4 regions of the Anoxybacillus sp. ST4 genome follow, and region 2 is predicted to be linked to each of the others. Evidence: riboswitches for the same ligand, from Rfam matches in the RefSeq annotation. Region 2 holds a riboswitch; each other region holds the start of a gene.

Region 1 (6,076 bases), on a different contig from region 2:
ACGAGGAACGCGTAACGAAAGAAGCGCTCCTGCGAGTTGCTCGATCGGGATCATGAAAAATAATAGTGCTGTCGTCAGTACTGCAAGTACATTTTTCAGGAGAAGTGTAGCAAACGCCACCCATCCTGCTTGAATACGCCAATGAAATATGGAAATATGCTCGTCTATAAAAAGTAATTGAGACATGCCAACTGCTATGACGAAAGGTAACGAGACGAGCAACATGTTTTTTATACGGCGGATAGAAAGGCGATAAACAATGATCATGACGGTCGGGTAGAGCGATAACGGAATGAGTTCTACAAACGCGTACGAGTGGAACGAGGCGACGATGACGATATACGTAAATGTCGCAGTAAGCATGCTTAGCGGATGCATCATATGTCGTCGCGTTTCAACACTTGTTATCATGTTCATCGCGTTTGCTTTCTCCATTTTTTCATAATGTACGGTATGATGAGCACGAATGCAACGATACATGCACCGATGATGCCAGAAATGCTTGTCCCAATGTTTAGCCATCCGATCGATGCGTCTGCGCTTTTCAAATTGTAATCGGGCAACAATGCAAATGATTGTTGGATCGATTCAAATGCGCCATGAATGGCTGTTGTTGCATGTAGTTCGTCTGTGCCAGCCGTGTGAAAAATGGACCATTCTAATCCATCAGGTTTGGACGAAGCTATAGATGAAAAAATTCCGCCGACTATTAAAGCAAGCAAACCAATAGTTGCAATCATTCGATTGACCGGAATATATGTCGTTGTCGAAAGCTCCGGCTTTGCTTTCATCATGAAAGTGATGACAGCAGCAGTAGCTATGCCTTCAACGACGCCGATCGCCAAATGAATCGGTTGCATAAATAATGTGAAAGTGATAAAAGGCAATTCGACTTTCCCGGACAGCAACGTTTGCACAACGACGCTAAATGAACCGAGTTGCAATCCGATGACCGCGGCGATAATGGACGAAAACCATACGTTCATTTGACGAACAAGTCGTTTGTATAACGGATACGCAATGAAGCATGTGTAAAACCCAAGATTGAACACATTGCATCCGAACGCTAACAGTCCACCATCTGCAAAAAAGAGTGCTTGAATAAACAAAATGACTGCCAAAGTTAAAAACGCTGCATACGGACCGAGCAACGCTGCAAGCAGCAATCCGCCGCCTAAATGTCCACTTGACCCTGTACCCGGGATGGCAAAGTTAATCATTTGCGCCGCAAATACAAATGCTCCGAGCACCCCCATAAGAGGTAGCTTTTTTTCATCCGCTTCGATGTTTAACTTTTTTAATGAATAGCTCGCTATTCCCGCGGTAGCCCCCCACATCGCTATTCCTACCGCAGGTGAAATAAGCGCATCTGCCATATGCACCACAAATCCCCCCCTTATGTCTTATTATAGGGATATGTATCATTGAAAGCCATTTCATTTTTCTTTTTCGTTTGCTTATGATACAACGTTTCTTTTTTTGTCACAAATCCCGCTTTTATCTTTGTCGTTTGTGCGAGATCACAAAAATGAAAAAGCTGCCGATGAATAGGCAGCTTTTTTTGTTATGCAATTGGTCCACCGAGTTGTTCAATACGCGGATCAACATTCGTAAATTTTTTAAAGTTTTCGCGGAATTTAGCCGCGAGTTGTTTAGCTTTTTGTTCATATGCTTCCTTGTCTTCCCATGTGCTTTTTGGCTGCAACACTTCATCAGGGACACCTGGGACATGGAGAGGAATATGCAAGCCGAAAATTGGGTCTTGAACGGTTTCGACGTTGTTTAATTCTCCTTCTAACGCTGCTTTCACCATGGCGCGCGTATAAGATAGCTTCATTCGCTCGCCAACCCCGTATCCACCACCGGTCCAACCTGTGTTTACTAAAAATACTTGAACGCCATGGGCATCGATTTTTTGCCCGAGCATCTCGGCGTAACGCGTTGCAGGAAGCGGTAAAAACGGTGAGCCAAAGCATGTAGAAAACGTTGCTTCAGGCGATGTTACTCCGCGTTCCGTACCAGCGAGTTTGCTCGTGTAGCCGCTTAAAAAATGGTACATCGCTTGTTCTTTCGTTAGTTTGCTAATTGGTGGCAATACACCGAACGCATCTGCTGTTAAAAAGACGATTGTATGTGGATGACCCGCCACGCTCGGTTGAACAATATTGTCCATCGCTTCGAGCGGATACGCAGCGCGCGTATTTTCGGTAAGTGTCGCATCATCGTAGTTTGGTATGCGCGTGTCTGGATCGACGATGACGTTTTCTAATACAGAGCCGAAGCGAATGGCATCGAAAATTTGAGGCTCTTTTTCGCGCGATAAATTGATGCATTTTGCATAGCAACCGCCCTCGATATTAAAGACGCCGTTGTTCGACCACCCGTGCTCATCATCGCCGATTAAGCGACGGCTTGGATCAGCAGAAAGAGTCGTTTTTCCTGTGCCGGATAAACCGAAAAAGAGTGCGACATCTCCTTCTTGCCCTACGTTTGCTGAGCAGTGCATCGGGAAAATTCCTTGTTCTGGTAATAAAAAGTTCATTACAGAGAAAATGGATTTTTTCATTTCGCCAGCATACTCTGTTCCACCAATGAGCACTGTGCGACGTTCAAATGAGATGATAATAAACGTTTCTGAACGTGTGCCGTCTACAGCTGGATCAGCTTTAAACGTTGGAGCAGAAATGACTGTAAATTGCGGCTCGTGCGTTTTTAGTTCCTCTGCTGTTGGACGAATGAATAATTGATGAGCGAATAAATTATGCCAAGCAAACTCATTCACTACTTGAATAGGTAAACGATAAGCTGGATCGGCACCCGCAAAACCGTTAAATACGAACACTTCTTCTTTTGTCATTAAATAATCAACGACTTTATTGTAAAGACGATCAAACACTTCTTCAGAAATTGGTTGATTAACTGTTCCCCAGTCAATTTTATGTTTAACAGATAGTTCTTCAACGATATATTTATCTTTTGGGGAACGGCCTGTATATTTTCCGGTCGTTGCGCAAACAGCACCGGATGAAGTGAGAATGCCTTCTTGACGAGTTAACACTTTTTCTACTAATCGTGGTACAGATAAGTTATGAAAAACCCCATCCCTTTGCAAGAGTGTTGATAATTTGTTTGTCAGTTCAATGGAATTCATTGGACAAAACCTACCTTTGTTTGATTTATTCTTCATGTAAAAAGTATAACACATTTTAATAAATAATCCATACTAATTCATGTATTTTTCTTGAATTTATTTTCAAGATCGTTGTGGCATAAAAAACATTGACTCGCTTCATACAGATGTGATATGATGCTGAAATGAACGGATACTCTTATCCCGAGTTGGTGGAGGGGGACAGGCCCGATGAAACCCAGCAACCGTCACATGCGTGAAAAGGTGCTAACCTGTGGCAAGGGAACGCCCTTGAACGATAAGAGTGAAAGGCGCAGACAAATGCAAAAACCTTTCCTCTGAGGGAAAGGTTTTTTTCACGATAGACCATAATAAGAGGGATGAGTACCGTATCATTTGCCATTATACTGAGGAGGAATGTTTAAATGCCTAAACGTCGTCTGTTTACATCTGAATCTGTAACGGAAGGGCATCCGGATAAAATTTGCGACCAAATTTCCGATGCGATTTTAGATGCGATTTTAGCAAATGATCCAAATGCGCGTGTTGCATGCGAGACGAGCGTAACAACAGGACTTGTTTTAGTGAGCGGAGAAATTACGACATCTACATATGTAGATATTCCGAAAATTGTTCGCGAAACGATTCGTGAAATTGGCTATACGCGTGCGAAATACGGTTTTGACGCAGATACGTGCGCCGTATTAACGTCAATTGATGAGCAATCACCAGACATTGCGATGGGTGTTGACAAAGCGTTAGAAGCGCGTGAAGGACAAATGACAGACGAAGAAATTGAAGCGATCGGTGCAGGGGACCAAGGATTAATGTTTGGCTTCGCGTGCAACGAAACGAAAGAGCTTATGCCGCTTCCAATTTCGCTCGCCCATAAACTTGCGCGCCGTTTATCAGAAGTGCGTAAAGAAGACATTTTACCTTACTTACGTCCGGACGGAAAGACGCAAGTAACGGTCGAGTACGATGAAAATGGTAAGCCTGTGCGCATCGATACGATCGTTGTTTCTACACAACATCATCCAGAAATTACACAAGATCAAATTGTGCGCAACATTAAGGAGCATGTCATTAAGCCTGTCGTTCCAGCAGAATTGATCGACGAAAACACAAAATATTTCATCAACCCAACAGGTCGCTTCGTAATTGGTGGTCCACAAGGCGATGCAGGCTTGACAGGACGTAAAATTATCGTTGACACGTACGGCGGTTATGCTCGTCACGGTGGTGGAGCGTTCTCAGGAAAGGATCCAACAAAAGTGGACCGTTCGGCAGCATATGCCGCTCGCTATGTAGCGAAAAACATCGTTGCGGCAGGTCTTGCGGATAAATGTGAAGTGCAGCTAGCGTACGCGATCGGTGTTGCGAAGCCAGTATCTATTTCGATTGATACGTTCGGAACAGGTAAAGTATCTGAAGATATTTTAATCGAAGTTGTTCGCAATAACTTTGATCTTCGCCCAGCAGGCATTATTAAAATGCTCGATCTCCGTCGCCCGATTTATAAGCAAACAGCAGCTTATGGTCACTTCGGTCGCACGGACATTGATCTTCCTTGGGAGCGTACAGATAAAGCGGAAGCATTAAAACAACAAGCGTTACAGTTAGCGAAGTAAGCAAGAGAAGAGGGTTACATCATGTAACTCTCTTTCTTTGTTAAAAAAGTGGGGTGGCATAATGTGTGGATTCGTTGGTTGCATTTATGATCGACCGAAGCAAGCATGTGATGAATGGAAAAAGACGTTCCAACAAATGAATGATATCATTACTCACCGCGGACCAGACGATGAAGGATATTTTTTTGATGAGCATGTACATTTCGCATTTCGACGTTTAAGCATTATTGATTTAGAAGCAGGCCATCAGCCGCTCTCATACGAAAACGACCGATACTGGATCATTTTCAATGGAGAAATTTACAACTATATTGAACTGCGTGCACAGCTCGAGCAGAAATATACGTTTGCGACGCACTCAGATACGGAAGTGATATTAGCGTTATACGCTGAAAAAAAAGAGGCATGTGTGCAACAATTGCGCGGTATGTTCGCTTTTGTTATTTGGGATAAAGAAGAAAAAACGGTATTTGCTGCGCGCGATCCGTTCGGGATTAAGCCGTTTTTTTATGCTGCCCAAGGTGATCGTTTCCTCGTTGCTTCGGAAAAGAAAAGCCTTTTGTTAGCAATAGACGGGGATATTAACAAAGAAGCACTTCACCATTATTTAACGTTTCAATATGTTCCAGAGCCGTTGACGATGACGACAGGTGTCTATAAGCTAAAGCCAGGTCATTACATGGTAAAAAAAATCGGCGAACTACCGATATTTGTTCGCTATTTTACTCCATCGTTCACGCCGACAAATCAAATGGAAGAAAAGTGGATTGTCGATATTCGAAACGCTCTTATGAAGTCTGTTGAAGTGCATATGCGCAGCGATGTACCAGTCGGCTCTTTCTTATCTGGGGGAATCGATTCTTCGCTCGTTATCGCCATGGCGAAACAATTTCATCCTCATCTTGAGACGTTTTCAGTCGGGTTTGCTCATGAAGGATTTAGTGAGATTGATGTAGCAAAGGAAACAGCTGAAAAGCTAAATGTTCGACATTATAGCTATATAGTTTCCCCAGAAGAATATGTACAACATTTGCCGCACATTATGTGGCACATGGATGATCCTCTCGCTGACCCAGCAGCTGTGCCTCTTTATTTTGTTGCTCGTGAAGCAAGAAAGCGTGTTACCGTCGTATTATCAGGTGAAGGGGCAGATGAACTGTTTGGGGGATACAATATTTACCGTGAACCACATTCGTTACGTTTCTTTACCTATCTTCCGAAGCCGATGAAGCACATATTGCGCGTACTCGCCCGTCTTCTTCCAGAAGGGATGAAAGGAAAGAGCTTTATTGAGCGTGGTACGACGCCATTACGT
Region 2 (6,076 bases):
GAAAGTGTTCCGTGCTTACTTGTTTTCAAACGTGACGAGCTTGTACAAAAAATATACGCGTTCCATTCTGTTCCATATTTATACGAAACATTGAGGGAGCTGGCTGAATAAGCCAGCTTTCGACATATTTCTTGGGAAATGAGCGGAAAAGAGAGAGAATTGTCGAGCGATTGTAGAAGGAACAGACGGTCTCCGTATGGAAAAGGGAATACAACAATAAATAAAGCGGGGGCGGTTGTATGCATATGTTAGCGCCGATTTTGCCAAATGAACCTATATACATTCAATTGCAATGGGAAAGCGGACAAGTATTATTATGCGTCTCGAAAGAAGGGATTCAGCGTGTCGAAACGGGTGGTGGAGAACGGATCATTACGATTCGTGGTTCAACACAAGCGATGATGTCATTATTACAAGGTTCGTTAAAACTCCAACAACAACTTCGGTTAAATGAATTGTCCGTCACAGCTTCGTTTCGCCACATTTTATTGTTAGAGTCGATTTTTTTTCTTGCTAAACCGTACGATGTTGTTCATTGACGAGCAATATGTATCGTGTTAAAATTCAAAATATTCATAAATAAATCATTTCAGGGGGAGAAACGATGAAATTTGAAACGATTGCTGTTCATGGCGGATTGCAAACGGATCCAGTAACGAAAGCGCGTGCAGTGCCAATTTATCAATCGAATGCGTATTTGTTTGATAACACAGAGCATGCGGCCAATTTGTTTGCGTTAAAGGAAGCTGGGTACATTTATACGCGCATTCATAATCCGACGGTAACGGTGTTTGAAGAGCGTGTCGCTCAACTTGAAGGGGGCATTGGTGCTTTAGCGGTAGCGAGTGGCATGGCTGCTATTACGATGGCAATATTAAACGTCGCTCAAGCGGGAGATGATATCGTTTCTGCTTCTACGCTGTATGGAGGGACGTACAATTTGTTTGCGAATACGTTACCGAAATACGGCATTACGACCCATTTTGTCGATCCGTCTGATCCAGAAAATTTCCGTGCTGCCATTACGCCGAAAACGAAAGCGATTTTTGCCGAAACAATTGGCAACCCAAGCCTGCATGTGTTAGACATTGAGGCGGTTGCGGAAATTGCGCATGAAGCAGGCATTCCGCTCATTATTGATAATACGTTTGCTACACCGTATCTTTGCCGGCCAATCGAACACGGAGCGGATATTGTTATTCATTCGGCAACGAAATGGTTGCTTGGTAACGGAACGACGTTAGGTGGTATCATTGTCGATGGTGGAAAATTTGATTGGAATTCGCCGAAGTTTCCAGCGTTTACGGCGCCAGATCCAAGTTACCATAATCTCGTATACGCAGACATCGGTGCGGCGGCGTATATCGTCAAAGCGCGCGTGCAATTGTTGCGTGACTTAGGTCCGGCGATTAGCCCATTCAACGCGTTTCAGTTTAATTTAGGACTGGAGACGTTGCATGTCCGCATGAAAGAACATATTGCCAATACGAGAAAAATCGTCGAGTATTTGGACAACCATCCAGCAGTCCATTGGGTGTTGTACCCTGAACATGACAATCATCCAGCAAAAGAGCTAGCGAAAAAATATATGCCAAAAGGGGCAGGAGCAGTCGTTGTCTTTGGCATTCAAGGTGGCCGTGAAGCAGGGGCTACGTTAATTAACAACGTTAAGCTTTGGTCGCATGTTGCCAACGTCGGTGATGCAAAAAGTTTAATTATTCATCCTGCAAGTACAACGCATCAACAATTAAGTGGAGAAGACTTAAAAGCATCCGGTGTGACAGAAGATATGATTCGTTTATCGGTCGGTATTGAAAATGTCGATGATTTAATCGAAGACTTAGAACAAGCGATTGAAGCGGCGACAGGGGTACGGTCGATGTATTCGCGGGTGTAAATATGAAAGGTGCTAGTTAGATTTTTCGACTAGCACCTTTCATTTTATGAGTTGTAACCGCAGCGTTTGAGCAACCGCTCCTGTTCGTGACAAAACCCCCAATTTTTCGAAAATAGAAGAAAGGTGCCGTTCAAACGTTCGTTTACTCATATTTAGATGTTCACTGATTTGTACACTTGTTTTATCATCTGCTAACATTTGTAATATATCTATTTCAATTTTTGTCAAACAACTTGTCATGTGACATGTAGCTTCACTGTCAAGTAAAAGAAGTCTCTCTCCTCCATTGCTGTGGCGAATCGCATGTGCCAAATGAGTAGAAACTTTTTCTTTTGATAATATCACGGATACACCTGCCTCATACGCAGATAAGGCAAGTGGTGGATAGTTGCATAGCATAATGACATTTATCATAGGGTGTGTCTTCTTCGCATTTTTTATCCAGTCAAATGCTTTTATTATGTGCATATGCGCATTTATCACAATGACATCTGGTACATGTATATGTATGAGAGTCTCTAGTGAATCAATACAAGAAACAGAACCGACAACCGTTATGCTACTTTCGTTTTCCAACAATTTTTCCAAACCAAGCAAATAGACAGGATCGGAATCAACAAGCAATGTACGAATAGTCATGCGATTTCCCTCTCTACTCTTTTCCTAAATTCTACTTCATTTAATAAACTTTGTCATTTGTTTTAAAGGAATTGGCGGATTTTCGCCAAAAAATTGGCGGAAAATACGGATTTTTTTCTTTTCTATTTTTGGTAAATTGAAAATAGCTGATCAGCTAATTTTTGAGAAGAAGCGGAGGAGTGTAAGCAATGTATAAGTTGAAATAAAGAATGTCTGATTTTTATACAATACGGTATACCTATGGTGAGTAATCAGCTAAATAAAAATTTCTATTTAATATTCATGATACCGATGTTTAACTGACGCTAATGTACAAGTCTATCTCATTATGGACAAGTAGCGGAGAACTAGCATTACAATTGGACTATGCGAGGAGAGAAAATAATGAAAAGTAAATTTAGAAGGCTTATTTTAGTCCCTACCCTAGCATTAACTGTTACTCTGTTATTAGATGGGTTTTTTGGATCGTTAATTACTACTGAAGCTAGTACGCTCCCGAAACGAGTATATAAAGAGGGTAATGTAACAATTATAGTTACTCCTGCAGTAGGGAGTTCAATAGCGAAATTAAGCAATTCAAAATCAAAAATTACTCCACTTGATACTATTATCCGAGGAAATAAAGAAACAAAAACGGTTCAGAGTATGTATGGTACAGTGACGATGACAGTTACGTACGATCGAAATCTAACCACTAAGTCCTCTACTATTACAGGAATTTATTCTTTAGTGAATACAGATTCTTACTTAAAATTAGTTGATAAATGGTATACATCTAGTGTTGCACAAGCTGACTACTATGACTCTTTTCATAAAGTGTATGTAACGATTAGAATTACAAAAGAAGAGTGTAATTAAAGGGTTCGTTTGGCATGTAACTATGTATGCCTGCAATTGGAAAGTTTAACTTCATTTTTTGAACTGAAGAGGCTGATCTGAAACGCTAATGCGTGTTGGGTCAGTCTTTTGCATTTTAACAAAGCGGCGGGTTTGTTCGTAGTCCGACATCCAAAGAGTAGTGGTTTCTCATGCTATATATTCAGTTCACTTGATTATGAAGGGGAAATAGTTGAAAAATTTTTATTGACACTGTCCTTCTTTCGATGATATACTCACCTTTGTAATTTAAAATGATCCTCAAACATATTAAAACGTTAACTGAATAAAGCGTTTAAAAGCGCTCTTATCAAGAGAGGTGGAGGGATGTGCCCGATGAAACCCGGCAACCGTCAGCGCTGCTGAAATGGTGCCAATTCACACAAAGCGTTTGCTTTGAGAGATAAGAGACAGAACGGACGATTCGCGCCTTTCTGTTCTCTTGAGCAGAAAGGCTTTTTTCATGGAAGGAAGGTGACAGCAACGTGATTACATTATCGAATGTAACAAAAGTGTACAAAGCAGCAAGTGGACATGTGACCGCTGTTGATCGTGTGAACTTGCATATTGAAGCAGGAGAAATTTTTGGCATTATCGGCTATAGCGGTGCAGGAAAAAGTTCGCTCATTCGGTTATTAAACGGATTAGAAAAGCCAACGAGCGGCGAAGTCATCGTCGATGGCAAGGAGATCGGAAAAATTGGCGGAAAACAATTGCGACAAGCGCGCCAGCAAATCGGCATGATTTTCCAACATTTCAATTTACTTTGGTCGCGAACAGTGCGCGAAAATATTGCATTCCCCCTCGAAATTGCCGGCGTCCCGAAAGAGGAGCGAATGAAGCGCGTTGATGAACTAATTCAACTTGTCGGACTGCAAGGAAGGGAAGACGCGTATCCGTCGCAATTGAGCGGAGGACAAAAGCAGCGCGTCGGCATTGCACGCGCGTTAGCGAACAATCCGAAAGTGTTGTTGTGCGACGAGGCGACGTCAGCGCTCGACCCACAAACGACAGATTCCATCTTAGATTTGCTCGTCGACATTAATAAACGTCTCGGTTTAACGATCGTATTAATCACCCATGAAATGCACGTCATTCGTAAAATTTGTGATCGTGTAGCGGTCATGGAAAACGGAAAAATCGTTGAAATGGGTGAAGTGCTTCACGTGTTTCGTAAGCCGGAGCAGCCGATTACGAAGCGTTTCGTTCAACAAGTAACTGAGCCGGAAGAAACGAAAGAAGCGATGTTGCATCTTCTTGAGCGATATCCAAATGGAAAAGTTGTACAGCTTACATTTGTCGGCGAAGCAGCTGAGCAACCGCTCATCACGCACATCATTCGACAATTTGATTTGAACGTGAACATTTTGCAAGGGAAAATTTCGCAAACGCATCACGGTTCATACGGGGTGTTGTTCGTTCATTTAGACGGTGCGAATGAAGAAATCGAGCGAGCGCTCGCTTTTATTCGCCAGCAAGAAGTTGGAGTGGAGGTGTTGGCGAATGTGGAATGAGCTATTTCCGAACGTCGTTTGGGATAAAATATGGGCGGCAACAGCGGAAACGTTATATATGACAGCTATTTCAGTTGCGGCGACGTTTGTGCTCGGCATTTTGCTTGGATTGTTACTCTTTTTAACGTCAAAGGGAAACATATGGGAAAATCGTATCATTAACGGCGTTATCGCATCGTTTGTTAACATTTTCCGTTCGATCCCGTTCATCATTTTAATTATTTTACTCATCCCGTTTACTAAGTTTGTTGTCGGTACGATTCTTGGTGCCAATGCGGCACTGCCGGCGCTCATTATTGGAGCGGCTCCATTTTATGCGCGCATGGTTGAAATTGCGCTTCGTGAAATTGATAAAGGGGTTATTGAAGCGGCAAAAGCGATGGGAGCAACGACAACGACAATCATCTGGAAAGTGCTCCTCCCTGAAGCGCTTCCTGCCCTTGTATCTGGAATTACCGTTACAGCGATCGCTCTCGTTGGCTATACGGCGATGGCGGGAGTTGTCGGTGCTGGGGGGCTTGGGAACTTAGCTTATTTGGAAGGATTCCAGCGTAACAATAACGATGTGACGCTCGTTGCAACAGTGCTCATTTTAGTCATCGTCTTTATCATTCAGTTTGTTGGTGACTTTGTCACTTCTAAAATAGATAAACGATAAAAGGAGGAAAAAACAAATGAAAAAATGGCTCTCTTTACTTGTTGCTGCCATGATCGTTTTCGCGCTCGCTGCTTGCGGAAACAATGAAAGTGCAGAGGAAAAAGCGAACAAGCTTGTCATCGGTGCATCAAACGTACCACATGCAGAAATTTTAGAAAAAGCAAAACCAATTTTAAAAGAAAAAGGAATTGAACTAGAAATTGTGACGTTCCAAGATTACGTGTTACCAAACAAAGCATTAGCGGATAAAGAGTTAGATGCAAACTATTTCCAACACATTCCTTATTTAGAAGCTCAAATGAAAGAACATGGCTATGACTTTGTGAATGCAGGCGGTATTCATATTGAGCCGATTGGCGTATATTCAAAAAAATACAAAAGTCTTGAAGAGCTACCAAACGGTGCAAAAATCATTATGAGTAACTCTGTTGCTGATCACGGTCGTATTTTATCGATGCTTGAAGAAAAAGGACTAATTCGATTAAAAGAAGG
Region 3 (6,076 bases), on a different contig from region 2:
GTGTAGCGAACGAGTTCGACCGTCATATCGTAACGTAAAAATGGTGTGATGAAATATATGCCTTGGAATAAATCGAACGCCGCATCGATGAGCGCTTTTGCAATCGCTAACCCTTCTTTTGTCGATTGGACAGGGTCGTTTGCGCAAGCAGCCATGCGCGCACGAATGTGATCGGAAAGGGTAATGCCCGGCACTTCATGGTGCAAAAAGTCGGCGTTTCTAGCGCTTGTAAGCGGCATAATGCCGATGTAAATTGGCGTCGATAAATGTTTTGTCGCCTCGTATACGTCTTCAATTTGTTTTTCGCTATATAGCGGCTGCGTTAAAAAATAGTGCGCTCCGCATTCAATTTTTTTCTCTAGCCGTTTCACCGCTTTATCTAAATGGCGTACGTTCGGATTAAAGGCCGCAGCGATGGAAAAGTTCGTTTTTTGTCCGAGCGGTTTTCCAGAATACGAAAGCCCTTCGTTAAATTGACGAATTAACGAAATTAAGTCAAACGATGATAAATCGTAGACGGATGTCGCCCCCGGAAAGTCGCCTACTTTAGACGGATCGCCTGTTAAAGCGAGCACATCGGTCATGCCGAGCGTATGAAGGCCCATTAAGTGCGACTGTAAGCCAATTAAATTGCGGTCGCGGCATGTGATGTGAATAAGCGGCCGCATGCCGAGCTGTTGTTTGACGATCGTTCCGACAGCGACGTTGCTAATGCGCGGTGTTGCTAGCGAATTGTCGGCAAGCGTTAACGCATCAATATGTGCTTCTTTCAACGCTTTGGCGCCTTCTAAAAATGTTGTTAAGCCGAGCTTTTTTGGTGGATCGAGCTCGACGATGATCGAACGGCGCGTGCGGGCAATGTCGTCTAAGGAAGGTTCTTTCGCCTGTTCCGCTTCTTGCACGACGACTGTATGCCGTTGTTTCACTTTTTTTTCATATACAGGTGTGCGGTCGGACAGGGCGCGAGCGATGGCGGAAATATGTTTCGGCGTCGTTCCACAACATCCGCCGATGAGTCGAACTCCTTGATCGCGAAAGGCGCGCGCTGTTTCTTCAAAATATTGTTCGCTCGTTTCATAAACGAATCGTCCGTCGCGATATTGCGGCAAGCTTGCGTTTGGGTACACCGATAAAAAGGCGCGCGTCGGAATCGGCACTTCTTCAAGCGAGCGCAACATATGATACGGACCGAGATGGCAGTTTAAGCCAACGACATCGGCGCCAAGTTGCTCTAATTGATGAAGCGCATCGGCAAGCGAGATTCCATGTTGCAAGACGCCAATGTCATGCAAGGTGACGTGGGCGATGAGTGGCAACGTCGTTTCTTTACGAGCGATGGAAAGAACGGTTTGCAGTTCTTCAAAATCGTAATACGTCTCAAGCAGCAGGCCATCGACGCCTTCGTTTAACAGCGCGTACAGCTGCTCGCGAAACGTTCGTTTCACTTCTTCGAGCGAAATGGTGCTTTTATTTGTGCTGCGGAGTCCCCCGATTGTGCCGAGCACATAGGCGCGTCCTCGCGCCGCTTGCTTGGCGAGCCGAACGGCTGCTTCGTTTATTTGTTTGACGTCATCTTGTAAGCCGTAGCGGGCGAGCTTTACATAGTTCGCTCCGTACGTATTCGTCTGGATGACTTCAGCTCCGGCATCGATATACGCTTCGTGAATGTGAACGATTTCCTCAGGCTTTGTCACATTTAATTCTTCAAAACAGCGATCGATGCCGTGCGCATATAATAACGTTCCCATCGCTCCATCGGCGATGACGATGCGTTCTTTTAAATCATCTAGCAATCCCACGTCCATTCCTCCGTTTCTTTTTCAAATAAAAAAGCCTTCTCCATAAGAAGAAGACGTTGCACGCTCCTTCTTATCTTCCAAGCGAATCGCTTGTCTGGACTTAGCACCTTGACGATCGTCAGGTTGCTGAAGGTTCATCGGGCCAGTCCCTCCCCTTCTCTCGATAAGATGATGTGTATGAAGTTACTCATAAATGTAACTGATTTTTTAGAAATATTCAACTATTTTATTTAAGAAAAGAAAAAAGAAGGCGCATAGCCTTCTTAACGGTAGTTGACGAATTGGACGTCGATCGGTAAGTCTGCTTCGCGAATGGCGGCGATGACTTTTTGTAAATCGTCTTTACTTTTGCCGCTGACGCGAATTTGGTCTTCTTGAATTTGACTTTTCACTTTTAAACCTGTATTTTTAATGATTGTGTTAATTTTTTTCGCGTTGTCTTTGTCGATGCCTTGGACGAGTTTCGCGCGTTGGCGTACCGTTCCGCCTGAAGCAGGTTCTACTTTTCCGTATTGAATGTTTTTCGTTGGTACACCTCGTTTAATAAGCTTTCCGATAAGCACATCTTTCAGTTGTTCTAGTTTGAACTCGTCGTCGGAAATAAGAATAAGCTCGTCTTTTTCAAGCGAAATGTCGCTTTTGCTCCCTTTAAAGTCGTAGCGATTTTGAATTTCTTTTAGTGCGATGTTGACGGCGTTCGTCACTTCCGACAAATCGACTTTCGACACGATATCAAATGAACTTTCTTTTGACATATAGATCACCTCAACATGAATTCGTTGTGCTTCCATTATAGTCGATTGTTGACATATGAACAACTTTACAAAATCTTTATATATAAAAAGTAAACAAAATGTCGATTGTTGTCGATATAATAAACGAAGTGGGATTTGAATGAAAGATAAGGAGATGAGGAAATTTTATGAAAAAAATAATTTCACTCATGATGGCATTCGTGTTATTGCTTGCCGCTGGGTGTTCACAAACGAGTTCATTTCAACCGAAAGAACGTGTCAAAATCGGTATTATGTTGTCAGATGTCGGACTAGGGGATCAATCGTTTAGCGATTCAGCGTTTAAAGGGCTTATGAAAGCGCGCGATGAGCTTGGCATTTTTTTTGATTATCGTGAGTTAAAAGAGACGGGGACGTATGAAAAAGGGCTAACCGAGCTTGTTGAAGCAGGGAACGATCTCGTTATCGGTCTCGGCTTTATGGTACAACAAGATTTAGAAAAGGTAGCGAAAACATATCCGAAACAGCAATTTATATTAATTGATGCCGTATCGGATTTACCAAACATTACATCGATTACGTTTAAAGAAGATGAAGGTAGCTTTTTAGCAGGTGTCGTTGCTGGTATGTTGACGAAAACGAACAACGTCGGCTTTGTCGGAGGGGCAGATGTTCCTCTTATTCGCAAATTTGCAAACGGCTTTATAAAAGGGGTAAAAGCGGTTAGACCGGAAGCGAATGTGCAAGAAGTGTATGCAGGCAACTTCGGTGATGATAAGCTTGGGGCAAAAATTGCAAAACAAATGATCGCAAACGGGGCAGACGTGCTGTATGCCGCCGCCGGATTTACAGGTGTTGGCGTATTGCGCGAAGCAGAGATGAACGGAAAATATGCGATTGGTGTCGATAGCGACCAATATTTTTATGCGGAAAAAGCAGTCGTCACATCGATGTTAAAAAATGTCGATGTCGCGTTATATACGGTCATTAAACAATATGTCGGAAAGAAAGACGTGCCAAAAGGGACGGTTGAACTAGGGTTAAAAGAAAACGGCGTCGATTTAGCGCCTATTCGTGTCGTGACGTTTAGTCCAGAGCAACAAGCAACGTTAGAAAAATGGAAAGAACAAGCGGCAAACGGCATCGCGAAATAAAGGAGGGATACGATGTCTATTCAACAACGACTATTATTTCACTCATTAGCAACGCCAATTATTGCTGGCGCCATTATCGTATTTATTATTATGAATATGCTTTCTATTCAATCGTCGAATCAAGATTTCGTTCCGCTCATGATGAAAGCACAACATTTGCAGGCAGAACTAAAAGCGACGAAGCAAAGTTTAAGCAATTACGCCTACAGCCCGACAGAAGGAAATAAGCAAGAAGTGCTCGTTCATTTGGAAGAATCAGAAAAGTTGTTTAGCGCATTAAACAAAGGATTGACTGCACCGTATGTTCGCTCTTCTCTCGAACGAGCAAACAACAAATTTGCCGCGCTAGCAAATGAATCAAAAGCGGCTCTGGATGCGCAAAATGTGGCGGAAATTCGCCGCCAGTCGATGCGCGCGGAAGGGGTATTAAACGATGTGCATGTCGTAAATACGTATGTAAACGAGTATTACGAACATATGCAAAAGCAATTGCAAAGTCAAATACAACAAGTCATTACGATTTCGCTCATTGCGATCGCGATCGTGCTATTGTTTGCTGGATTTAGCGGTTTTCGCTTAACAAAAAAAATTACGGCACCTCTTCGCAACATTGCGGAAAATGCGAAACAAATTGCGCGCGGCAATTTGCGTATCGAGCCTGTTGTGTATAACGGGAAAGATGAGTTAGCGGATTTAAATGAAGCTTTTACAACGATGGCCAACCAGCTTAACGGATTGCTTCAGTCGGTCGATACGGCAAGCAAGCAAGTCGAGATGTTTGCGAAAGACATTGATGATGAAACGAAAATGTTGACGGAAATTAATAACCAAGTTGCTGTATCAACGAACGAATTGTCGGCAGGGGCACAAAGTATTTCGGAAGACTTGCAAAGCGCGGTGCAGCTCATTGAGCGAATGGAACAAACGGTGCAACAAAATGTCGCACGCACCGAACAAACAGCTCGATATAGCGATGAGGCGGTGGAAGCGATCACGCATGGTCAAGCTGCGCTAGCCGAACAAAAATCGTTTATTGATGAAAATGCGAAAGCGACCGCTTCGATTGAACAATCAACGAAGCAGTTTGCAGCGTATGCAAGCAAAATTGAAGATATGGCTAAAGCTGTATCGGACATTGCTACGCAGACGAACTTGCTCGCGTTAAATGCGGCGATTGAAGCAGCGCGCGCAGGAGAAGCAGGGAAAGGATTTGCCGTCGTTGCGGAAGAAGTGCGCAAGCTTGCAGAAGAATCATCGAAAGCGACAAGCCAAATTTTTGAAATGGTACAACTCATTCAATCTGGTTTAACGAATGTGACAGAAGCGGTTCGTCGTGGGGTCGACATTGCCGAAGCGCAGGCGAAAGCGATTGAAACGACGACGGAGGCGTTTGCACAAATTGAAAATAAAGTGCATCATATTACGACAGATATTCAAACGCTTGTTATCGGCATGAACGAATCAAAAGAACTTGGCAAAAACGTTTTACAAAACGTTGAAAGCATTAGCGCGGTCGTTGAGCAATCCGCAGCAGGAAGCGAACAAATTGCTGCGTCAATGGTTGAACAGTTAGAAGCGTTCAAAAAAATGGGTGAAAAAGTGACGACATTGCGCCAACTGACAGACGACTTACAACAAATGATGGCGAAGTTTCAAATGAAGTAAAAAAGATGCTCCGCGCGAGCATCTTTTTTTGTTTACAAATGATTCGTTTCTTTTGAGTAGGCGCGTTTGCCAGCTTGGCGGTTTTTTTCGCGCTCCATATTTTTTTCGTGTCGTTTCGCGTTATTGTCTTTTGCTTTTTTATCGTTGTCGCTTGTCATCGCTTCGTCACCCCTTTATCGGGTAGTGTAATCAATGCTCAAGCTGTTTATTCAAGAAAAAGAGGGCGATCGTTCCCGGTCCGGCATGCGCTCCGATGGCGCCGCCGATGTCAGAAATGAAAAACTGTTTGCAACCGAACGTTTCTTCAATCATCGCTTTTAATTCGAGCGCCGTTTGTTCATCATCGCCGTGGCTAATGCCGATCAGTTGGTTTTGAACGTCCGCTCCGCGCTCTTGCATTAACTCGACCATTCGTTTCAACACTTTTTTCCGTCCACGCACTTTTTCAATCGGGATTAATTTTCCATCCTCGACGTGAAGAAGTGGTTTAATGTTTAATACTCCGCCGACAAACGCTGCCGTTTTGCTGACGCGCCCGCCGCGCGCCAAATATTGCAAGTCATCGACAGTAAAAATATGTTCCATATGACGGCAATACGTCTCAATCGTCGCTACGACGTCTTCGTACGCCGTGCCGCTTTCAGCGAGCTCAACTGCTTTTTTGACGACAAGCCCTAGCCCGAGCGATGCGCATTTCGAGTCGATGACGGTTAGTTTCGCGTCC
Region 4 (6,076 bases), on a different contig from region 2:
CACTACTTTGTCAAATACTTTTTTAAAAAATTTTTAGCCATTGCGTATGCAACGGCTAATGGCGGATGAAATCGATATGGGTTGCTTGAAAGAGCCCGTCTTTATATTCGTATGAGACAATTAAACTGCCGATATATTCGCCCCTTTTTCTTTCCAACAATAAAACGGCCTTCAATTTTTGTTTATCGACGGCGTATTTTAAAAAGCGATTGAATGTTGTCTTTATCCCCTTCCCGCCTTCGCGATTGTGCGGAATAAGCGCGTGGACATGATCGATGATCAACTCTGTCCCTTCGTCCGTCTCGTTCATTTTGACGCTCTTTAAAATGATCGGACGCGGATCTTCGACAAGGACTTCTTCAATGCCGTTTCGTTGATGGGATAACACATGCACCTCGTTTTTATACGTTCCGTTTCCGCGCGATTTTACGAGAAAAACAACAATATCTTCCTTTCCATCTTCCGTAACGTCCACGGAATATAATTGCGGAAGTGCTTTCGGATCGTTTACATGTTCCCATTCTGGAAACGTATACGTCTCTTTTCCGACATGTAGCGTTAAGTTGCGAAGCCACTCTCCATCTTCTTTGCCACATAGCTGCACGTTCGCTTCGTCCAATTTTTTCGTACACACGTCCCCTTGAGCCGACACGACCGTCATAACTGATAATAATAAGGATAAAAACATACGCGTCCTCCAAACCTTTTTTTCACTTAGTATGAAGAAAAAACAGAAAAAATATGTATTGCCTTTTCTAAAAAAGACATGATATGATAATTAGAAAAACATTCGAAAGGGATGGTGAGCTATGAGACGTGTCACATTAACTGACATCTTCCTTCACCCCATCACTCAAAAATATTTGAAACGTTCAGGCGTCGCGCACGCCATCGCTACCGCATACCACGCATATCGCCTCGCCTTGCTTTATGGAGTGAACGTCGATTTAGCAACAAAAGCTGCTTTGCTTCACGATATCGGTCATTATGAATGGTACTCAAACGGAACGTGGGACTATGAAACATATAAACAAAACGATATTCATGCGATTAAAGGGGCAGAGCGAGCGCATAAGTTGCTTATTCGACTCGGCGAACACCCTCAACATGCGAAAGAAATTGCCCTCGCCATTTTGCTTCACACCGATTCGTATCTTCCAGAAGGAGAATTAAAACGAAAGCCGCTCCAGACGATCGTCAAACTTGCGGATGAAGCGGATGAAGAACCGGGCGGTAAACATCATTATCGCCAAATCGATGACGAACTCGCCTTGAAAAAAATTCAACAACTTGATCGCATGGTCGAACAGCAAATGAAGCGTGATGCGCTCGACCAAATTAGCTAAGGCTAGGCGATGTGCCTAGCCTATACATATGATAACGCCTGTTCCACATCAGCAAGCAAATCATCGGTCGCCTCTAATCCAACACTTAGGCGCAACAAGCCGTCCGTAATGCCGCGGCGATGGCGCTCCGCTTTCGGCATAGCGGCATGCGACATTTTCGCTGGATACGATAAAATCGACTCGACCGCCCCGAGACTGACCGCAAACACAGGGATGCGCGCATGTTTCACAAACGTCCGCACCGCTTGTTCGTCCTCCAATTCAAACGACAGCACCGCGCCAAACCCGCGCGCTTGATCGCGATGAATGACGTGCCCTTCATGAAAAGAAAGCCCTGGATAATATACGTGCGCCACTTTCGGATGACGATGTAAAAACTGCGCCAGCTGCAACGCCGAACGTGAAGCGTAATCTAACCGAACGTGAAGCGTTTTTAACCCGCGCAACACAAGCCACGCATCTTGCACGCCAAGCACCGCACCGAACGAATATTGCAGTTTGCGCAGCTCTCGCGCCAAGCGCGCATCTTTTACAACCGCAAGTCCAGCTACAACGTCGCTATGGCCAGCTAAAAATTTCGTCGCGCTATGCAAAACGACATCGACGCCGAGATCAAGCGGACGCTGTAACACAGGCGTCGCAAACGTATTATCTAAAAACGTTAAACACCCGTGCGCCTTAGCGAGCTTCACAACCCCACGAATATCCGTAATTTTCAATAGCGGATTCGATGGCGTTTCCATATAAATGACTTTCGTGTTTGGGCGAATGTGGCGCGCTACCGCATCTAAATCAGTCATATCGACAAACGTATGCTCGATGCCAAATCGGCTCAATACATCGGTGAGGATGCGATACGTTCCACCATACACATCATCGGTAATTAATACGTGATCCCCTTTTGATAACAATAAAAAGGCTGTTGAAATGGCAGCCATGCCCGATGCGAACGCAAAACCGCTCGCTCCACCTTCTAATTCCGCAATCGTCTCCTCTAACGCCTCGCGCGTCGGATTGCCCGAACGGCTATAATCGTATTTGCCAAACGTATCGAAATCAAACTGATGAAACGTTGACGCATGATGAATCGGAACGCTAACGGCCCCTGTTTGCGCATCGATCCGCCATTTATTGTGAACGAGTTGCGTTTGCAAATCCATCTTTTACACCTCTTTCATGCGTTGAAACGCTTGAGTTAAATCGGCAATTAAATCGTCCGCATGTTCAATGCCGACAGAAAAACGCAATAGGCGATTACACACCCCGTTTGCGATGCGAACATCCTCTGGAATATCCATATGCGTTTGCGTCGCTGGATACGTAATAAAACTTTCGACACCGCCTAAACTTTCCGCAAACGTAATGAGCTTTAAACTTCGCAAAAAGGCATCCACCCATTTTTCATCGCGCACGCGAAACGACAACATTCCTCCTCTTCCCGGATACAATACGTCCGTCACATCTTCATGTTCGACTAAAAATTCATATATCGCCTTTGCGTTTTGTTCGTGCTGGCGCATGCGAAGCGCAAGCGTCTTCATGCCGCGAATTAACAGCCATGAATCAAACGGCGACAACACTGCACCGATGGCGTTATGATACATCGCTAGCTGTTCGCACAATTGTTTTCCTTTGGCGACAATGAGCCCGGCTAGCACATCGTTATGTCCGCCTAAATATTTTGTCGCGCTATGAACGACGATGTCGGCTCCTTTTGTGAGCGGCTTTTGCAGTACAGGGGTGTAAAACGTATTATCGACGATAAGAAGCAGCCCATGTTGTTTCGCAAACGCCGCGACCGCTTCGATGTCCGCTTCTTGCATTAAAGGATTCGTTGGCGTCTCTAAAAAAATCGCTTTTGTTTTGTCCGTCACATATGCCTTTACCGCATCAACATCGCGAAAATCGACGTATGTAAACGACAGCCCGTATTTCTTCCATCCTTTTTCAAACAAACGATACGTTCCGCCATATAAATCGGCCGAAACGAGAAAATGGTCGCCGCTTTCAAACAGCGCAAACACCGTTTGAATCGCCGCCATGCCTGAACTACATGCGAAACCTTGATCTCCTTCTTCTAGCTGTGCAATCGCTTCTTCGACAATATGCCTTGTCGGGTTTCCCGTCCGAATGTAATCATACCCTGTCGACTGCCCGATGCCTTCATGCCGATACGCCGTTGAAAAATATACTGGTGGATTGACCGTTCCCGTCGCTCTCTCGCTCCGATTGCCAATTTGCGCTAACCGCGTTTCAATATGACTCATTCGCTCTCTTCCTTTCTAAAAAAATAAAAGCCTTCAAAGAAGAAGGCTTTTTTGTCCATAGACAATCGCTTCTTCTTATCTTCCGAATTGAACGCCAATTCGCTGGATTTAGCACCTGACCGTTTCTGGCTGGTTGCTGAAGCTTCATCGGGCCAGTCCCTCCGCTTCTCTCGATAAGAACGCAAAACAATATCGAATTTTCTGATTTTAAATTAATGTACATCATTTACAACAAAATTGCAACTGTTTTTTATTCCCCTTTCAACAACAAACAGCATGCATCCCATCAAAGATATGGCACATATATTTGCACTTCACATGTAAAAATAGACAAATCAAATCGATATATGGTAAAGTGGGGGCAAAAGTGAAGGAGGTTGGAAACAGTTAAAATAAATTTATAAAATTTAGCCAAACTCTATATACAACTTACAAAATGATTCAGGGGTTGGTAAAAGATGATAAAGACTTATAAGGTCATGCTTTTGCCAAACCAAAAAAAGTGAAGAAGTTGGAGAAAAGACTTAAAAGGCTACAACGTAAACTAGCGAAAAAATATGAGGAAAATAAAATAAAAACAGAAGGAGGTGAATTCCGTTACAGAAAAACAAACAATATAAAGAAGTTGGAATTCCTTGTTTTAAAAACGTATCGAAGGCTGAAACATATCAGGCACGATTATATTCATCAAATCACTGCATCTTTGGTGAAAACCAAGCCAGAGTATGTTGTGATGGAGAGCTTACATACTCATGGAATGTTAAAGAACAGAAAGCTATCGAAAGCTGTACAAGAACAAACATTCCGCGAGTTTAAAAGGCAAATGGAATATAAATGTGCTTGGAATGGGATCAAGTTTATAGTTGCAGATCGATTCTTCCCTTCGTCTAAAACTTGCAGTCATTGTGGTGCTGTAAAAGATAAACTTTCTTTATCAGAAAGAACGTTTGTATGCGATGAATGTGGAAACAAAATAGACAGGGATGTAAACGCAAGTATAAACCTAAAAAATTATGGCAAATCAATAGCCTAGCAATTGATATGTACCCATTCGTTAGTGGGGAGTTTAAGCCTTCGAAGCGCCATATCAAACGAGAGTAGTTTTGGCGAAATCGGGCGCGATGAACAAGGAAAGAAACATAGGTCTTTATAAGATTTTTAGCTATCTTATAAAGCCTTATAAGTTTTCTGTAACGGAATATAATGACTGCTTTATTTCTCGCGCACGGATCACCAATGTTAGCTATTGAAGATAGCGCATATGCATCGTTTTTAACCAATTTCGGTAAACGCATAGATGCAAAAGCAATCGTTTTATTTACTGCACATTGGACGACGCGTCAACCGACCGTTTCATCAATTGACGGAACGTATGAGATGATTTATGATTTTTCCGGTTTCCCACGTGAATTGTATGAAGTAACTTATGCTGCACAAGGTTCAGTCGAATGGGCAAAACGCGTCCAACATCATCTGAAGCACGTCTCCCCCATCGTCAATATCGACGAGAAGCGCGGACTTGACCACGGCTCATGGGTATTGTTAAGCCGACTATTTCCAAAAGCAAACGTTCCAATTATTCAGGCATCCGTTGTTCCTTCGTGGACACCAAAGCAGCTATTTCAACTTGGTAAAGCGTTACGCCCGTTGCGTGACGAAGGTGTCATGATCATCGGTAGTGGTGGCACAGTGCACAATTTAATGGCGCTTCGCTGGGATGAACAAACGAAAGCAGATTGTTGGGCTGTCGCCTTTGATGATTGGTTGCTTGCTCAGTCATCTGCCCATAGTGAAGATGTGTTTCACTATGAAGAAAAAGCCCCTTATGCTAAACAAGCCGTCCCGACTCAAGAACATTTAGCACCGTACTGGATTGCTTACGGAGCCGGCAATCGCTCGCCACATGTTTTATTCCGAGAATACGAGTACGGAAACTTAAGCCTTTTAGCTGTATCATTTTAATGGAGGGATTCCGATGTGGAACGAGTTTAAGAAATTCGCTATACGAGGCAACGTCATCGACTTAGCTGTCGGAGTGATTATTGGTGGGGCATTTGGAAAAATTGTTTCTTCCCTCGTCAATGACATTATTATGCCCCTTGTCGGTCTCATTTTAGGGGGAATTGATTTCAGCAAGTTATCTTGGAAAGTCGGAGAAGCAGAAGTGAAATATGGGGCTTTTATTCAAACTGTCGTTGACTTTTTTCTCATCGCCTTTTCCATTTTTATATTTATTAAGCTGTTAAACAACTTGCACGAACGAATGAAAAAACAAGAAGAGACGAAACAAACCGCACCAACGATTACAAAAGAACAACAACTGCTCACAGAAATTCGCGATTTATTGAAACAACAAAAAGAAATGTCGTAAAGGGCTGTCCGAAAAGTCGCATGTCATCCTATCAAGAGCTTATTGGACAATACAAGTAAGAGACTTGAGGCATCGCCCCAAGTCTCTTATCG

What was found. A riboswitch is a leader RNA that binds a small molecule or an ion and turns the genes downstream of it on or off. The one in region 2 is predicted to bind S-adenosylmethionine.
Region 1: linked by a shared signal. The riboswitch ahead of metK (methionine adenosyltransferase) and the one ahead of K1I44_RS09210 (methionine ABC transporter ATP-binding protein) in region 2 are both predicted to bind S-adenosylmethionine.
Region 3: linked by a shared signal. The riboswitch ahead of K1I44_RS05800 (bifunctional homocysteine S-methyltransferase/methylenetetrahydrofolate reductase) and the one ahead of K1I44_RS09210 (methionine ABC transporter ATP-binding protein) in region 2 are both predicted to bind S-adenosylmethionine.
Region 4: linked by a shared signal. The riboswitch ahead of K1I44_RS05300 (methionine biosynthesis PLP-dependent protein) and the one ahead of K1I44_RS09210 (methionine ABC transporter ATP-binding protein) in region 2 are both predicted to bind S-adenosylmethionine.

The regions. Positions count from the first base shown of each region.
Region 1 is NZ_JAHZOE010000002.1:40,952-47,027, forward strand. It holds gene K1I44_RS02415 (energy-coupling factor transporter transmembrane component T family protein) at 1-417, opposite strand, end outside; gene K1I44_RS02420 (energy-coupling factor ABC transporter permease) at 414-1,382, opposite strand; gene pckA (phosphoenolpyruvate carboxykinase (ATP)) at 1,565-3,151, opposite strand; SAM riboswitch class I at 3,327-3,435, shown strand; gene metK (methionine adenosyltransferase) at 3,556-4,761, shown strand; gene asnB (asparagine synthase (glutamine-hydrolyzing)) at 4,823-6,076, shown strand, end outside.
Region 2 is NZ_JAHZOE010000012.1:46,215-52,290, reverse strand. It holds gene K1I44_RS09235 (thioredoxin family protein) at 1-111, shown strand, start outside; gene K1I44_RS09230 (sterol-binding protein) at 240-539, shown strand; gene K1I44_RS09225 (O-acetylhomoserine aminocarboxypropyltransferase/cysteine synthase family protein) at 605-1,897, shown strand; gene K1I44_RS09220 (response regulator transcription factor) at 1,937-2,536, opposite strand; gene K1I44_RS09215 (hypothetical protein) at 2,921-3,394, shown strand; SAM riboswitch class I at 3,717-3,822, shown strand; gene K1I44_RS09210 (methionine ABC transporter ATP-binding protein) at 3,898-4,926, shown strand; gene K1I44_RS09205 (methionine ABC transporter permease) at 4,916-5,584, shown strand; gene K1I44_RS09200 (MetQ/NlpA family ABC transporter substrate-binding protein) at 5,601-6,076, shown strand, end outside.
Region 3 is NZ_JAHZOE010000005.1:87,084-93,159, reverse strand. It holds gene K1I44_RS05800 (bifunctional homocysteine S-methyltransferase/methylenetetrahydrofolate reductase) at 1-1,799, opposite strand, end outside; SAM riboswitch class I at 1,867-1,969, opposite strand; gene K1I44_RS05795 (YajQ family cyclic di-GMP-binding protein) at 2,063-2,554, opposite strand; gene K1I44_RS05790 (BMP family lipoprotein) at 2,722-3,687, shown strand; gene K1I44_RS05785 (methyl-accepting chemotaxis protein) at 3,700-5,352, shown strand; gene K1I44_RS05780 (DUF3941 domain-containing protein) at 5,385-5,510, opposite strand; gene K1I44_RS05775 (DegV family protein) at 5,542-6,076, opposite strand, start outside.
Region 4 is NZ_JAHZOE010000005.1:2,877-8,952, forward strand. It holds gene K1I44_RS05285 (hypothetical protein) at 56-688, opposite strand; gene K1I44_RS05290 (HD domain-containing protein) at 810-1,346, shown strand; gene metC (cystathionine beta-lyase) at 1,367-2,506, opposite strand; gene K1I44_RS05300 (methionine biosynthesis PLP-dependent protein) at 2,510-3,613, opposite strand; SAM riboswitch class I at 3,686-3,793, opposite strand; partial or broken gene K1I44_RS05305 (RNA-guided endonuclease InsQ/TnpB family protein) at 4,110-4,646, shown strand; gene K1I44_RS05310 (DODA-type extradiol aromatic ring-opening family dioxygenase) at 4,817-5,575, shown strand; gene mscL (large conductance mechanosensitive channel protein MscL) at 5,589-5,984, shown strand; partial or broken gene K1I44_RS05320 (cupin domain-containing protein) at 6,071-6,076, opposite strand, start outside.